4 regions of the Bacillus cereus group sp. BfR-BA-01316 genome follow, and region 1 is predicted to be linked to each of the others. Evidence: riboswitches for the same ligand, from Rfam matches in the RefSeq annotation. Region 1 holds a riboswitch; each other region holds the start of a gene.

Region 1 (4,264 bases):
TGTTTCTTGTACTAATGGATTTTCTGCTTCCTTCGCTTTTTCTTCATGCTGAACAGCTAAAAATTCTATATATGATAAATCAAAATAACATAAACTATTCCAAGTACCCCAGTTTGTATGCTGTCCGCCTAACGCAGTATGAAAACCTAGTACCTGCATTTGTTTTGCCGCTTCCTCCGGTGTACAATGAACTGCGTGAACGAGATGATCAAATGCTAACATATTCTTTCTCCCCTTTCTCTCCATCCTTTCATTGTATATTTTATTTTTCTTTCATTCAATTCAAAAAACTTTAAAACCTAGTTGATTTATACGATTAATATGTATTATAATGAAACAAATTTAATTATTGCTGATTGGAAAAACCAAAGGCACTTTTCTCACACGGGAAAAGTGCCTTTTTCATTTATTATTACAGGGGGATTATTTATGCAGAAATTAATTATCTTTTCTATTATCGGATTTTTCGCTCAATTGATTGATGGAGCGCTTGGAATGGCGTATGGGGTAACGTCTTCCTCTTTATTATTAATGTTTGGTATTGCACCAGCTGTTGCTTCTGCATCGGTTCATTTAGCTGAAGTAGTCACTACTGCCGCTTCCGGTGCATCTCATATACGATTCGGAAACGTTGATAAATATACAGTTTCTAGACTTACATTGCCAGGAGCGATTGGCGCTTTTGTCGGAGCATGTTTTTTAAGTAATTTACCGGGCGATATTATTAAACCGTACATTTCCTTATTTTTATTTACTTTAGGGGTTTATATTTTATTACGATTCATCATTCAAAAACAAATTGTTGCTTCAAATAAGCGTATGTCTGCTAAACAACTTGTGCCACTTGGCTTGTTCGCAGGATTTGTTGATTCAACTGGCGGTGGTGGCTGGGGACCTATTACGACACCTGTTCTTCTTGCAAAAGGGAATGATGCTAGAAAAGTTATTGGATCTGTAGATACGAGCGAATTTCCTGTTTCACTCGCTGCAACAATCGGCTTTTTCATCTCACTTGGTTGGGAACAAATAAGCTGGGTTTGGGTATTTGCCCTAATGCTCGGTGGTATTGTTGCCGCACCAATCGCGGCATGGTTAGTACGCATCGTTCCTTCGCATTTACTCGGCGTACTCGTTGGCGGACTTATTATTTTTACGAATATACGTACATTGCTTACATCATTTAAAGTTGATCCAACTATTATTACACTTTCTTATGTTGCAGTTGGTCTTGTCGTTATTATTTCTATTTTTATTTCTGTCCGTAACCATTCAAAGTATTCGAAACAAGCGACGAGTAGCTATCCAACAGATCAAAAACAAATGCTACCATAATTACGCAAAATACCGCCCGATTTGCTTCGAGCGGTATTCTTTATTTTTCAATCTTCCAATTGATCATCGTTTCTGTATTATTTACTCTTTTCATATGTAATTTCTCTAATACACGAATAGAGCTATAATTATCAAGGAGTGTCTCCGCTATAATCGTTTCCACTTCTCCTGTTTGAAAAGCCCATTTCATTAATTCACTAACTGCTTCTGTTGCATAACCTTCATTCCAATATTTCTCAATAAATCCGTAACCAATTTCTACTGTATGTTGCTCGTTCGGTTTCCCTTTAAATCCTATATCACCTAGAACAACATCATCCTCTTTCCGAATAACATACCACGCGCCCCACGGTAATACAGCCGCATCTTGTTTCAAATTTTCTATATGCCCTAAAATATGCGGGCCACTATTGTATCCTTGATTATTCGTAATTTGAACCCATTCTTCCGTACACGGGATAATATGTAATCTTTCCGTTTCTAATTTCATAACGATGTCCCCTTTTCAATTAAACAATACTACAATTTCACTATAAATATATAGAATATTCATTCTTTTTTACGTAAACATATGTTTATTCTTTGAAACAAAATAAAAAACTAATCCCTTTTGATATTTATGTCGAATTATATTTTCTGAATTTTCTTTTAATTTTAAAGGGTTTTTCAATATTTTTTGCGAAACATTTGTATAACAATTTCTTTCTTTATTTATTGTTACATAACAGTAGGTTCGGGTGGAGCTTTGCGAGCGTTTCCTATACAATAACCGATATTTTTTGACTTTTCCTAACAAAATCCCTTGCAATATTTTCAGAAACTCATTACAATTGCCATATATTAAAAATCATAGCAATGAATAAATCCTCATCAATCCGATGAGGTAGAGGTTGCAACTTTTAAGAGTAGAACGGCCGAGACACAGAGAATGTCACCCGACTCCGTTTAAAAGGAAAAGTTGCCGAAGTTTATATTTCTTCTCTGGAAATATTGGCTGGGGCTGTCTCCGAAAGGAACAGAACTGTCACGTTTACAAAATACCGAGTAAACGTGGTGTGCTATCTTAACGGAAGGGTATGATGGGGTGGTTATTTGTGAAACGTTCCGCCTAATTCTTTTGGCGGTTTTTTGTATTTTTCTCCCCCGCTCCTTCCTATCTTACAAGAAAAGGAGTGTTGAACATGAATAGCGCAACGAATCAAGCTACCTCTAAAACGCAAACTACACAAGGACAAGGTGAATTAAAACGCGGATTAAAATCTCGTCACCTTACGATGATTTCTCTCGGTGGTACAATCGGTACCGGACTATTTCTTGCCAGCGGTGGTGTTATCCATTCGGCTGGTCCTGGCGGTGCACTAGTCGCATACGCTGCAATTGGAATTATGGTTTATTTCTTAATGACAAGCTTAGCAGAACTCGCAGCTTACATGCCTGTTACTGGATCTTTTAGCACTTATGCAACAAAATTTGTTGATCCATCACTTGGCTTTGCACTTGGATGGAACTATTGGTATAACTGGGCGATTACGATCGCTGCTGAACTAGCGGCCGTAACATTAATTATGAAATTTTGGTTCCCAGATACACCTTCTCTTATTTGGAGTGGACTTTGTTTAGCTATTATTTTTCTCTTAAACTATTTATCTGTTAAAGGTTTTGGTGAATCTGAATATTGGTTCGCACTTATTAAAGTAGTTACTATTATTATCTTTTTAATTGTCGGTTTTATGATGATTTTTGGAATTATGGGCGGCGAATCTGTCGGCTTTAAAAACTTCACTGTTGCAGATGCACCATTTAACGGTGGAATCATGGCAATTATCGGTGTATTTATGGCTGCTGGTTTCTCATTCCAAGGAACTGAATTATTAGGAGTGGCTGCTGGTGAAACTGCTGATCCAGAACGCAATATTCCGAAAGCAATTCGTTCTATCTTTTGGCGCATTATATTATTCTATATTTTAGCAATTCTTGTTATCGGTTTATTAATTCCTTATACGACTGATAGCCTTGCAGCAAGTGATGTTACAGTAAGTCCATTTACACTTGTATTTGAAAAAGCGGGCGTTGCCTTCGCTGCTTCTGTTATGAACGCTGTTATTTTAACTGCAGTTTTATCTGCTGGTAACTCTGGCATGTATGCATCAACTCGTATGCTTTGGGATTTAGCTCGCCAAGGAAAAGCACCAAAGTTCTTAGGCAAATTAGATAGCCGCGGTGTACCTGTTAACGCATTAATCGCAACATCAGTAGTTGGTAGTGTCGCTTTCATCGCTTCTTTATACGGTGACGGTGTTGTATACATTTGGTTATTAAATGCTTCTGGGATGTCAGGATTTATTGCTTGGGTAGGAATTGCTGTTAGTCATTACCGTTTCCGAAAAGCTTATGTTGCACAAGGGAAAGATTTAAAAGATTTACCGTATAGAGCAAAATGGTTCCCGTTCGGTCCAATCTTTGCATTTACACTTTGTGTTATCGTTATTTTAGGTCAAAACTACGGAGCATTTACGGGAGCATCTATCGATTGGAACGGTGTGCTCGTTTCTTACATCGGTTTACCACTCTTCTTAGTACTATGGTTAGGTTATAAATTTACTAAGAAAACGAAAGTCATTCCACTTGATAAATGTGAACTGAAATAAAGTAAAACGAGCAAACAAATTTGTTTGCTCGTTTTTTATTGCAATGCTTCTCCCTTCCCTATTTCTCCTGTTTTTGCAATAATAGAGAAAATATAAATAAAGGTTGGGGTTACATGAACATTCGTATTACTGATGAAGCAATAGCAGCTATACATAGACTAGAACGTGAAGACAAAAAGATCATTCGCATTAGAGGAACAATGACAAACTCTTGCAGCATTTTCGTTGATGTTGATTTAATTTGGGATACATATAATGCGGATGATGTTGTATATGAAGATGAA
Region 2 (4,264 bases), on a different contig from region 1:
ATGTATCACAAACGGAACTTTTTCCCCACGCTCAGAGAAAAACATACGGAACTTCGATGCAATTTTTAAAATCAATTTAACGAAAAAAGATCCTCCGTAAATTTCATCCATCTCCCCTTCCCCAATAAAACTATTTTCCTTTGTAATCGCATATCGCTTCTGTAATTTTGGATGAAGTTTTTTATAGGATTCACCTAATAATTTTTCATAAATATTAACCATATCCTTATCCCTTTCTCGTCCTCTTGCAATTTTTTGCACTTGGTAAATTAGTGCTATTTATATAACCGACAATCGATAACCCTATTAGAAGAAAATTTAATGTAATCGGATTAAACGGTTGCATAAAACTTGTGATATTCGTAAGTCCTGCCACTATAGTTAAGCCTATTAACATAACAATATGCACTATAAACAACTTTCGTTTTTGAAGTGGCAATAGCCACATAACACCCCATATTATTTCTAAAAATCCAACTAGTTTAAGTATAAAAATACTACTTTCATTCGATCCAATTAACTCAAAAAGCATCTTCACTTCCTCTGGATGAGTAAAAATCACTTTCGGTACAATTCCTTGATATAACCATACGAAAGCAAATAAAAAGCAAATGAGCCAATAGGTCATCGTTCTTCTAATTAACATACTAGGATGAAGTCCCTTTTCTAACCATAATTTTAAAGCATCAAAACTCCATGCTGTCGCCCAACCTAATAAAGGCCGAAAAACATATGAATCTATCACATTCCCTATACGACCAAACCTTGTATCATAATCATATTGCGTTTCAAAATGAATATGTTCTCCATTCGGTGTATACTTCCAATAACCTCGTCCTATTTGTATAAGTGATAGCTTATTGTCTGTCCAAAATTTCAAAGAAGAAATGCGTTCCCCAGTGTCTTTTCTTATTTCACCTATCGATTCCCCTTCTCCGGCTATTTCAAGTCCAAATCCGATCTTTGTTTTATATAAAAACTTCTGTGGTTCTCCTTCTTTTTTCTCCAAATACGAAATTTCAGTAAAACGAACATCCCACTCTGTATGTATATCAGGCTCTTGTGTATATGCCCATAGTTTCTCCATTGTTGTGTTCATCTCTGTTGCTACATAAATAGGCTTTTTCTTCCCCATCCTTCCACCTCCCATGCGCTATATTTTCAATGTACATGCAATGAATTGATTTTGCTACATTTTTCACAAACTAATCTAAATAAAAGATAGAATTTTAAAAATATATACAAAACACTTGATTCCCTGAAAAATTTAAATTATTATAAAACAAATGTTACCAACAACTTCATAAATTATACACTCTCGCCTAAAACGTGAGATAGAGGTTGCAACGCTTATAAGTATTCTAAAGGAGACACAGAGATGTCTATGATCTTAGAGGAAAGGAAGTGTTGCCGAAATTGATAAATTTCTCTGTATTTATCAATTGGGGCTGTTTTCGAATAGAAACAGAACTGTCATATGTACAGACGTGTACGTATGAAGAGCTATCTACAAAAAAGAGATATCATTTTTATGATATTCCTTTTTTGGCGGTTTTTTTATTAGCTCCGTTTTCTGTTTCCCTTTTCCTGTAACAGCACCATCCTCACTTATTTGAGATGGTGTTTTTTATTTTTCTCTCTGGTAACTACAGGAATATTGGGATTTGTATATGTCCTAACCTATTCTTAAAAATGGACGAAAGAAGGAATTCGTAATGGAAACGATTGTACAAAAATTTGGCGGTACTTCTGTCGGAAGCGTCGAGCGCATTCAACATGTAGCAAATTTAATTATTGAAGAATATGAACGAGGACATAGTATTGTCTCTGTCGTTTCAGCAATGGGAAAAAGTACGGATAAACTTGTAGCACTTGCTAACGCTATTACTGAAAATCCAAGTAAACGTGAAATGGATATGCTCCTATCTACAGGAGAACAAGTAACCATTTCATTATTAACAATGACACTACAATCAAAAGGTTATAACGCAATTTCATTAACAGGATGGCAAGCTGGTATTACGACAGAATCTGTACATAGTAGTGCACGGATTACTGACATTAACACCAATCGTATTCAGTCTTATCTTACTGAAGGCACAATTGTTATCGTAGCTGGATTCCAAGGCATAAGTATAGAAAGTGAAATTACAACGCTTGGCCGCGGTGGCTCTGATACGACTGCTGTCGCATTAGCTGCGGCACTAAAAGCAAAAAAATGTGATATTTATACGGATGTGACTGGCGTATATACGACTGATCCACGAGTTGTACAAGATGCTTATAAATTAGATACAATTTCTTATGACGAAATGTTAGAGCTTGCCAATCTCGGTGCTGGCGTATTACACCCACGCGCTGTTGAATTTGCTAAAAATCATAATGTAGTTTTAGAAGTACGATCAAGCATGGAACAAGAAAACGGAACAATTGTAAAAGGAGAATGTAACATGGAACAACAATCAATCGTTAAAGGTATTGCATTTGAGGATAACATTACACGCGTCACAATTAAAGGATTAGAGCAAGGTGCACTTTCAACAGTTTTCTCTACATTAGCAGCAGCACATATTAATGTAGATATTATTATTCAAAGTATTACAAATGAAGGAACTGTTCATCTTTCCTTCTCTATCCATTCTAATGACTTACGAGAAACACTAGAAGTATTGGAACAGAATCAAGAAGCACTTCACTATGAATCTGTAGAGTATGAAAATCATTTAGCAAAAGTATCAATTGTAGGATCTGGTATGGTATCTAATCCAGGTGTTGCAGCGAATATGTTCACTACTTTAAAAGAAGAAGATATTCATATTAAAATGGTAAGTACATCAGAAATTAAAGTATCTGTCGTTATTGACCGCCTTCATTTAGTAACGGGTGTTGAAGCACTTCATCAATCATTTATGGCGAAAATTGAACCTTTAGTGCAAATGGGCTAATTTTATATTTATTATTCAGCAGTAAAGCTCACAAAAAATTTTACTAATCTATTTCTTTCCTATTTAAATAGAAAAAAGCTGTTCACATAGATTTCAATACTCTATGCAGACAGCTTTTTATTATGATTTCTATTCAACATTCTAGATAGAAGAATTAATTTGCTCACTATAGGCTTTTCCTAGGAAATATAACAGACTCTTCTCACTTTTTTCATATATATCCTTTCGCTCTTTCCCTTGAATTCCTTCATAATCGATAAAAGAAACTATTAATACAACTCACTGTAAACCACTCGTTTACACAACAAAAAAGGGAGGGTAGCTCTATTCCTGAGCTACTCTCCCTCATATTTCTATTAAAACAGATGAATGTTTTCTTTCTTGCAAGCTTCACGTAAATCGTCAGGCCATACAGAGGATTGAACTTCACCGATATGCGCTTTACGTAAGAAGTACATACACATTCTTGATTGGCCGATACCACCACCAATTGTTAATGGTAGTACGTCTTCTAAAATTCCTTTATGGAAATCATATTCACGTTTGAAATCGTCACCAGTTTTCGTTAACTGTTCGTCAAGTGATTTACTGTCAACACGAATTCCCATTGATGATAATTCGAATGAAGCTTGTAGTACTGGGTGCCAGAATAAAATGTCACCGTTTAATTTCCAATCGTCATAATCAGCTGCGCGCCCATCGTGTTTTTCACCTGAACGAAGTGCATCACCAATTCCCATAATAAAGACTGCACCGTGTTCTTTTGCAATTGCATGTTCACGATCTTTCGGTGTTAACTCTGGATATTTGTCTTCTAGTTCTTGGGAAGTAATGAAAACTACATCTTCTGGTAAATACTTTCCAAGAAACGGATATTTCTCAAACAAGTGATCTTCTAAATCTTTGAATATTCCATAAATTGTTCGTACTGTTTCTTGTAGGTAATCGACAGTACGCCATTCTTTTTGAACGATTTTTTCCCAATCCCATTGGTCAACGTAAATGGAATGTGTTGCATCAAGTTCTTCGTCACGACGAATCGCGTTCATGTTTGTATATAAACCTTCACCAGCTTCATATCCGTATTCATGTAATGCGGACCTTTTCCACTTCGCTAGTGAATGAACAATTTCTAATTCTTCTCCTGAATGTAACATATCAAATTCAATTGGACGTTCCACACCGTTTAAGTGATCGTTTAGTCCTGATTTTTTCGTTACGAATAATGGTGCAGATACGCGGAATAGTTCAAGGCGTTTCGCTAATTGATCCTCGAAAAATGTTTTAACTTCCTTAATTGCGATTTGAGTCTCTCTTAC
Region 3 (4,264 bases), on a different contig from region 1:
TCCAATGCTCCCTAAAAAACCAGCTTAACTTTAGTAATACTGAAAACAATGTAACCTCTCCTTTCTCGTTCTCATTTGACCCTCATTTTTTATCCGCTATCCAAATCCATCACATTTACATTTCGTAAGCCATACAATTTCTTCACATTTTTCCGCCTTCCAAATTCTTACTTTTTATAGTAACTACGAAAACAGGGAAGATAAACAAAAAAAAGCATACCGCCGCTTGACGATATGCAATAGAATGCATAAAAGCGTACGTTACGATATACGCAACGTACGCTTCTCATAAGACACAAAGGTCCTATATATCCGCACGGGTTGCGTAATGATATGAATGTTTTCCGCCATTTAACAGAGCTAAGCCCATTACATTTACGATTACAATCATTACGCACACCCCCTTCATTTATTTTCCATTTATAATCTTACAACTTTATTGAGTATTCTGTCAATTGTTTTTTTCCCTTTAGAATAAAATAATCTTTTATCACAAAAAATGAAAGTGATGCATTCTACTTATAATTCAGTTTGAAATAAGGGAATCTTCTGTAAGAAAGGGCATACAAAATAAAAAAATAGTAAGAAATCGTTTTCACAAACATTTCATTTGAAAAATATTATCAAACCACCTACAATCACCTTATACTCACTCTTACAAGTTGCTATTTTAGGAGGACTAATCATGACAACTAGCAATACGTACAAATTTTATTTAAACGGAGAATGGAGAGAAAGCTCTTCTGGTCAAACAATCGACATTCCATCTCCATACTTACACGAAGTAATTGGGCAAGTACAAGCAATTACTCGCGGAGAAGTGGATGAAGCAATTGCATCTGCAAAAGAAGCTCAAAAATCATGGGCTGAAGCTTCTCTACAAGATCGTGCAAAATATTTATATAAATGGGCTGATGAGCTCGTAAATATGCAAGATGAAATTGCCGATATCATTATGAAAGAAGTCGGTAAAGGATATAAAGATGCGCAAAAAGAAGTCGTTCGTACAGCTGACTTAATTCGTTACACAGTTGACGAAGCACTTCACATGCACGGTGAAAGCATGATGGGTGATAGCTTCCCTGGTGGATCTAAATCTAAACTTGCGATTATCCAACGCGCACCACTTGGTGTTGTATTAGCAATCGCACCGTTTAACTACCCAGTAAACTTATCTGCTGCAAAACTTGCACCAGCACTTATTATGGGTAACGCTGTTATCTTCAAACCAGCAACTCAAGGTGCTATTAGCGGTATTAAAATGGTTGAAGCACTTCATAAAGCGGGCCTTCCAAAAGGTCTTGTAAACGTAGCTACAGGACGCGGTTCTGTAATTGGTGACTACTTAGTAGAACATCCTGGCGTAAATATGGTATCGTTCACAGGTGGTACAAATACAGGTAAACATTTAGCGAAAAAAGCTGCGATGATTCCACTTGTATTAGAACTTGGTGGTAAAGATCCTGGTATCGTTTGTGAAGATGCAGACTTACAAGAAGCTGCAAAGCATATCGTAAGCGGTGCATTCTCTTACTCAGGTCAACGTTGTACAGCTATTAAACGTGTACTTGTACACGAAAATGTAGCAGACGAACTAGCTGGCTTATTAAAAGAGCAAGTGGCTGAACTATCAGTTGGATCTCCAGAACAAAACAGCACAATCGTTCCATTAATCGACGACAAATCTGCTGACTTCGTTCAAGGTTTAATTGACGATGCTGCTGAAAAAGGTGCAACAATCGTTATCGGTAACAAACGTGAGCGTAACTTAATTTACCCAACATTAATCGACAACGTAACAGAAGAAATGAAAGTTGCTTGGGAAGAGCCATTTGGCCCAATCCTTCCAATCATCCGTGTTTCTTCTGACGAACAAGCGATTGAAATTGCTAACAAATCAGAGTTTGGCTTGCAAGCAAGTGTCTTCACGAAAGACATTAACAAAGCATTTGCAATTGCTAACAAAATCGACACTGGTTCTGTTCAAATTAACGGACGCACAGAGCGCGGTCCTGACCACTTCCCATTCATCGGTGTAAAAGGTTCAGGTATGGGCGCACAAGGTATTCGTAAGAGCCTTGAGTCTATGACTCGTCAAAAAGTAACTGTATTAAACTTAGTTTAATCTTATATTCAGCAGCTGATCTAATATTTAGGTCAGCTGCTTTTTAAATTTCCGAAACACTTGTGTATTATGAAGCGGCTTAAATCCTACAGGACCTAATAACGAACTCTTCTCTATAATCTGATTATTACTATATCCATTGACGTATAAAAATACATTTGTTACTCTTAAACATGTTAATTTAATACATAAATCCTCATTCGTATCTCGGTGAGGTAGAGGTTGCAATCATTAAGAGTATCATTTCAGGAGATGTAGTGGCATTGATGAATGAATGAGAAAGGAATGGTTGCCGAAGTAAGACGTGCCCACCATGCGCGCTTGCTGGGTCTGCATTTAATAAGTGCAGAACTGTCACAAACGTTTCGTTTGTGGAGAGCTATCGAGAGGTATGTCGTGGGTTTCTTATAAGATAGAAAGCATGTAGCGGCAAATTACGTGCTTTTTTTGTTTTGTTTGGAACTTCTCTTCCCTAGCAGGAAGACATACATATCTCCTCGCTTGACTTGGTTATACTAACTTTGGAGGTATTTTCTATGCAACAAAAAAAATGGGGCTTTTGGGTACTAACAGCTTTCGTTGTCGGTAACATGGTTGGCGCTGGTATTTTCATGGTGCCAAGTACGTTGGCACAAACAGCTAGCCCTCTCGGTGTCACTTTAGCTTGGTTAACAACAGGGTTTGGTGTTTTAATGCTAGCTCTTGTTTTCGGTAATTTAGCAATTCGTCGTCCTGATTTAACGACAGGACCACAAAGTCATGCATATGCTTTATTCTCATCACCAAAAAAGAAAAAAATGGCTGGTTTCAGCATGGTGTGGGGATATTGGGTAGCAAATTGGGCAAGTAACGTTGCCATTATCACATCTTTCGCGGGATATTTATCACTCTTCTTCCCAATTATGAAAGATACGCGTCTATTGTTTTCAATTGGCTCTTTCAATATAGAAGTTGGAAAACTAATTACATTTACTATTTGTTCTGTCTTACTATGGGGCACACATTTAATTTTAACAAACGGTGTAAGCGGAGCTGGGAAGCTAAACTTCTTAGCAACGACAACGAAAGTGACTGGATTCCTTCTATTCATCGTCGTTACTTTATTTGCATTCGAAGCTTCAAAGTTTGGACAATGGTACACACCAATGATCGATAAAGAAGGCGTATCACACGGCCTCCTTTCACAAGTAAATTTAGCGGCTCTTACAACGCTTTGGGCATTTATCGGGATTGAATCAGCCGTTCTTTTATCAAACCGAGCTACCTCCCCAAAAACGGTAAAACGCGCCACTGTTGCAGGATTACTTATCACAGTTGCAATTTACTTAGGAATTACAATTTTAACAATGGGTGTACTTCACGTTGATAAATTACAAGCTTCTGAACGTCCATTAGCAGACGCATTAAACGCTGCAATGGGTCACGGCGGCGGGAAACTTATGGCATTACTTGCTCTTACTTCCCTATTCGGTTCAATATTAGGCTGGATTTTATTAAGCTCAGAAGTACCTTATCAAGCAGCCAAAGAAGGTTTCTTCCCTTCCTTCTTTACAAAAACAAATAAAAAAGGAAGTCCAATTTACTCATTACGATTAACAAACATTATGTCGCAAGTATTCTTATTCTCAACACTATCTGGAACCATTGCGGAAGCTTATACATTCGTTATTACAGTATCAACTTTAGCCTACCTCATTCCATATCTCGTTTCACCAATCTTCCAGTTAAAACTGGTCGCAACTGGTGAAACTTATAAAAATGAGTTACGGGCAAGAATTATAGATGGCGTGGTCGCAGTCATTGCAATTTGCTATGCTTTATGGGTTATTAAAACAGGCGCGTCCGATATAAAAACATTCCTTCTCGGAATTGGTTTATTCGTAATCGGCTTTGCCTTCTATCCATTAATGAATCGTGATCAGAAAAAAAATAACGAAAAGAAAGACGAGCAAATTGCGTAACGCAATTTGCTCGTTTTTTGCTTAATAAAACATATATAATAGAAAAAAGAGGTGAAAAACATGTCAATCGAATCACTATGGAGCTCTCGCTTTCAACAACATATTCAAAATGCCATCACATACTTTGCACGTATGATTAACGGTTTGCTATATAGCTTCATCTTCGTCTCATGTGTAG
Region 4 (4,264 bases), on a different contig from region 1:
ACCTTTTGCAGCTCCGAATAAGTTTTTATCAACTTGCTTATCTTTTGCGTCAGTATAATTTTTAATTTCGGAGAATCCGTCGCCACTTGCAAATACACGTTCAGCCGAAGATTTAGATTGAAGTGTAATATCGAATAGATGATATGTGTATAAACCTAAATTTTTCACGACAGTTTGACGATCAAATGAGCGTGAGAACATTTGTGGTTTGTAAATAACTGAAACAGCAATTTGCAGTGCCAATAGCGCTGTTACACCACTAAAGAAAGTCCGTTTTTCAGAACGAGAAAGTGGCGCCCTGTCACAAAATGATGGGAATTTACGTGAAATAAACATTAAAATAATTGCATCTGCAAATAAAAGTAATGTTTTGTACGTAAAGAGCTCTTTAATGCTCGTTCCTAAGTCAGCCATATTATTTGTTTGGAATAAAACAGGGAAAGTAACAAAATCGTTATAGAACCCGTAAAACATTGCATTTCCAAATAAAATAAATGACAGTATAAAACTAATTCCAATAATAATTCGGTTTCGGTACTTAGATGCAAGTAAAGCTAAACCGAAAAATAAAAGTAATGAAGCTATTGGGTTAATAAAAAGCATAAATTCTTCAAAGAAGTTATCAATTTTAATATCAAATGCTAGCTTGTACACAATATATGTTTTAATCCATAATAAAACGACCGCAACGAGTGCAAATCGCAGTTTTGGAAACAAATGTTTTAGCATAATATACTCCTCTCTTAAAAGCATGACAGTTCATGTGAGTTTGTTTGAAAATCGTCTCACTATATATATACGAACAGTCCTTTATTATTATGATTATTATACTATGAGTATCATTATACGAAAATAAAGGGGAGTTGTGGGCTTTTTTTGTAACAATTGAGTAGAAAAAGCGAAGTGGGAGACAATAAAATGGAATTTCTATGTATGATTATTATCATTCGTTAAACATGGAAAGTATCGCGTAATGATACGGAGGTTATGATGCGGAAATTATTATATTTTATAGTATGCATTAGTTTTATGCTTTTTGTTTCACCGAGTGTATCAGTAGCACAATATGATGCACCGCTCATGGAAGATGCTCTTTATTCTGTGTTATTTCCAAAAATAAATGAAGCGATTGAGAAACAATATGGAAAATTAAAACCGTTTGATTGTCCTAAAATTATTAGTCTAAAAAAACTTTATAGCGGTACATATTTATTTCAAGCAGTAATTGAAATAACGAAATATGAATCAGGAATAGGTGGAAAAGTACTTCCGCCGTTTGAGAAGATAAGTATGACGTTTAACAATGAAGAAGGAGAATGGACTGTTACAAAAATCTCTATAAAGCGCTTACCAAATGACACGAAATTAAACTGTAAAAAAACAATATAAAAAATTGTTTGACAAATAAAATGTTCCTTTGGTATTGTTAATAGCAACAATTAGATGTTTGAAAATTAAATAGACTTACCTCATCTACTCTCAAAGGTAGAGGCCGCGATAGGAAAGAGTAAGCTATGGGAGATTTAGTGGAATCTGTGACCATAGGTTGAAAGGGACTATTGCCGAAATATAAGAATAACCACGTTATTCTTATATTGGGACTGCATTGAATAAATGTAGTACTGTCATAATATTTATTTTATGGAGAACTATTTGGAGATGTTGATGCGGTTTCTTATTTTGAGAAGATAACAACTCGTTTATTTTTTCAATATATATTTTTCCTAATAAGAAACGCGTGTGAACATTGTTCCGCGCGTTTTTTGTCTATCTAAAAGCGTGCTGCAATGAATAGAAGATTGGGGTTATGAGTTTTAGAGGAAATAAGGGAGGAATTCAAATGTATTTTCACGGCACAAGCCGAATCAATGGGCAAGGACACTTAGAAATTGGAGGGTGCGATACGACGCAACTAGCAAAACAATACGGAACACCACTTTATGTATACGATGAAGAGTCAATCCGAGGGAAATGTCGTGCGTTTCATCGTGCTTTTAAGGAAAGTGGTTTCTCTTATCAAGTAGCATATGCTAGCAAGGCGTTCTTGTGCATGGAGATGTGCCGAGTAGCTCGTGAAGAAAATATGTCTTTAGACGTTGTCTCTGGAGGAGAATTATATACTGCACTCCAAGCAGGATTTCCGGCATCGCGCATTCATTTTCACGGAAATAATAAAACAGAAGAAGAAATGATTATGGCTCTTCAGGCGAATATTGGTTGTTTTGTGGTAGATAATTTCTTAGAATTAGAAATTTTACATGATTTAGCAGTGCAACATGGGAAATTTGTGAACATATTAATCCGTGTAACGCCTGGAGTAGAGGCACATACACACGAATATATAACAACAGGTCAAGAGGATTCGAAATTTGGATTTGGTGTTTCAAATGGTCAAGCGATGCAAGCAATTGAGCTAGCTTTGCAAAAATCAAATTATAATGTGCTAGGGATTCACTCGCACATCGGATCGCAAATATTCGAAACGGCTGGTTTTGTTCGAGCAATTGAAGTATTACGTCAATTTTTAGAAGAAGTGCGAGAGCGAACAAATTATGTAGTGAAAGTATTAAATGTCGGCGGAGGTTTCGGTATACGTTATACGGAGTCTGATACACCGTTAACACTTGAAACGTATGTGCACGCTGTAACAAGTACGGTGAGAGAGCAGTTTACATTATGTGAATATCCGCTTCCTGAAATATGGATTGAGCCAGGGCGTAGTATTGTAGGTGATGCTGGAACAACAATTTATACAGTCGGAGCGGTGAAAGAGATTCCTGGTATTCGGAAATATGTTTCAGTCGATGGTGGGATGACAGATAATTTAAGACCGGCTCTATATGGAGCGCGTTATGAAGCCATGTTGGCGAATCGAGGGAATGATGAGAATGAGGAACTTGTTTCGATTGCTGGGAAATGCTGTGAAAGTGGAGATATGCTGATTTGGGATATTAATCTACCGCAAGTTGCTTCTTCTGATTTACTAGCAATTTCTTGCACGGGAGCATATGGGTATTCGATGGCTAATAATTATAATCGTATTCGTAGACCGGCTGTAGTCTTCGCAAAAGGCGGAACATCACAAATTGTTGTAGAACGTGAAACATATGAAAATATTATTGGGAACGATCGCATACGTATTAAAGAACTTGTTTAAATATGAAAAAAGGAGTTGTTCAGGATGGGCAATTCTTTTTTTATAAAATAAATAAAATATATCGGAAAACTAGGATTGAAAAAAATCAGAATTGTGATAAAATACAAATACAAAGCTTATCAAGAGAAGCGGAGGGAACTGGCCCTACGAAGCTCGGCAACCTGCTTATAGAAAGCAAGGTGCTAAATCCAGCAAAATGGAATCCATTTTGAAAGATAAGGTAAAATATATTACCGAACAGTCTTTTCGAAATGGGAAAGATTTTTTTTATGAATAAAAAGGGGGGCTGTTTGCGTGAGCGTACGGGAACATTTTGATGAAGTGTCCGAAAAAATTCAAACGATGCTTGCTGATATGAAATATGGTTCAATTACAATTGTTGTGCAAGATGGAAAAGTGATTCAATTAGAGAAAAGTGAAAAGGTCCGTTTAAAGTAAAAAGCGCTGACTAGAAAAACTAGAGGCGGTTTTAATCTATTTTATTAGATTAAAACCGTCTTTTTGCTTTTACAGGGGGAAAAAACATGTTGACGTACGAAACGTGGAAAGAAAATAGTGTTTCATTTTCTGAAGAAAATGAAACGAAGGGTGCGTTATCGGTATTAAGTTGGGCTTATAGAGAGTATAAAGATGAAATTGTATATGCATGTAGCTTTGGGGTGGAGGGAATGGTTTTATTGTATCTTATAAACCAAGTAAATCCATCTGCTAAAGTTGTATTTTTAGATACAAATGTTCATTTTCAAGAAACATACGAATTAATTAAGAAGGTACGCGAGAGATTTCCTTCATTAAATATTATAGAAAAACAGCCAGAACTTACACTTGATGAACAAGCGAAGCTTCATGGAGAGAAGTTATGGGAAAGTAATCCGAATCTCTGTTGTAAGATAAGAAAAATTTTGCCGCTAGAAAAATCATTAGCAGCCGAAAAAGCGTGGATATCAGGCCTTAGAAGGGAACAATCAGAAACGCGTAAGCATACACAGTTTATAAATCAAGATCGTCGTTTTCAATCTATTAAAGTTTGTCCGCTCATTCATTGGACTTGGAAAGAAGTTTGGCGATATGTATACAAACATAGTTTGCCATATAACCCATTGCATG

What was found. Region 1 has a riboswitch for lysine ahead of MR071_RS15580 (amino acid permease). Riboswitches for the same ligand answer to the same signal wherever they lie in the genome.
Positions count from the first base shown of each region.
Region 2: another riboswitch for lysine. It lies ahead of MR071_RS05395 (aspartate kinase); the one in region 1 lies ahead of MR071_RS15580 (amino acid permease).
Region 3: another riboswitch for lysine. It lies ahead of MR071_RS18680 (amino acid permease); the one in region 1 lies ahead of MR071_RS15580 (amino acid permease).
Region 4: another riboswitch for lysine. It lies ahead of lysA (diaminopimelate decarboxylase); the one in region 1 lies ahead of MR071_RS15580 (amino acid permease).

Region 1 is NZ_JAKUGX010000019.1:77,088-81,351, reverse strand. It holds gene MR071_RS15595 (VOC family protein) at 1-222, opposite strand, end outside; gene MR071_RS15590 (sulfite exporter TauE/SafE family protein) at 430-1,332, shown strand; gene MR071_RS15585 (GNAT family N-acetyltransferase) at 1,373-1,822, opposite strand; lysine riboswitch at 2,209-2,401, shown strand; gene MR071_RS15580 (amino acid permease) at 2,514-3,980, shown strand; gene MR071_RS15575 (iron-sulfur cluster biosynthesis family protein) at 4,094-4,264, shown strand, end outside.
Region 2 is NZ_JAKUGX010000004.1:154,419-158,682, reverse strand. It holds gene MR071_RS05405 (DUF4166 domain-containing protein) at 1-222, opposite strand, end outside; gene MR071_RS05400 (DoxX-like family protein) at 227-1,135, opposite strand; lysine riboswitch at 1,328-1,514, shown strand; gene MR071_RS05395 (aspartate kinase) at 1,716-2,945, shown strand; gene asnA (aspartate--ammonia ligase) at 3,302-4,264, opposite strand, start outside.
Region 3 is NZ_JAKUGX010000027.1:23,947-28,210, forward strand. It holds gene MR071_RS18670 (ABC transporter ATP-binding protein) at 1-49, opposite strand, end outside; gene gapN (NADP-dependent glyceraldehyde-3-phosphate dehydrogenase) at 686-2,125, shown strand; lysine riboswitch at 2,334-2,515, shown strand; gene MR071_RS18680 (amino acid permease) at 2,662-4,086, shown strand; gene MR071_RS18685 (ABC transporter permease) at 4,147-4,264, shown strand, end outside.
Region 4 is NZ_JAKUGX010000028.1:24,843-29,106, forward strand. It holds gene MR071_RS19060 (LTA synthase family protein) at 1-729, opposite strand, end outside; gene MR071_RS19065 (DUF3888 domain-containing protein) at 991-1,389, shown strand; lysine riboswitch at 1,479-1,660, shown strand; gene lysA (diaminopimelate decarboxylase) at 1,841-3,157, shown strand; SAM riboswitch class I at 3,271-3,379, shown strand; gene MR071_RS19075 (YezD family protein) at 3,452-3,595, shown strand; gene MR071_RS19080 (phosphoadenylyl-sulfate reductase) at 3,682-4,264, shown strand, end outside.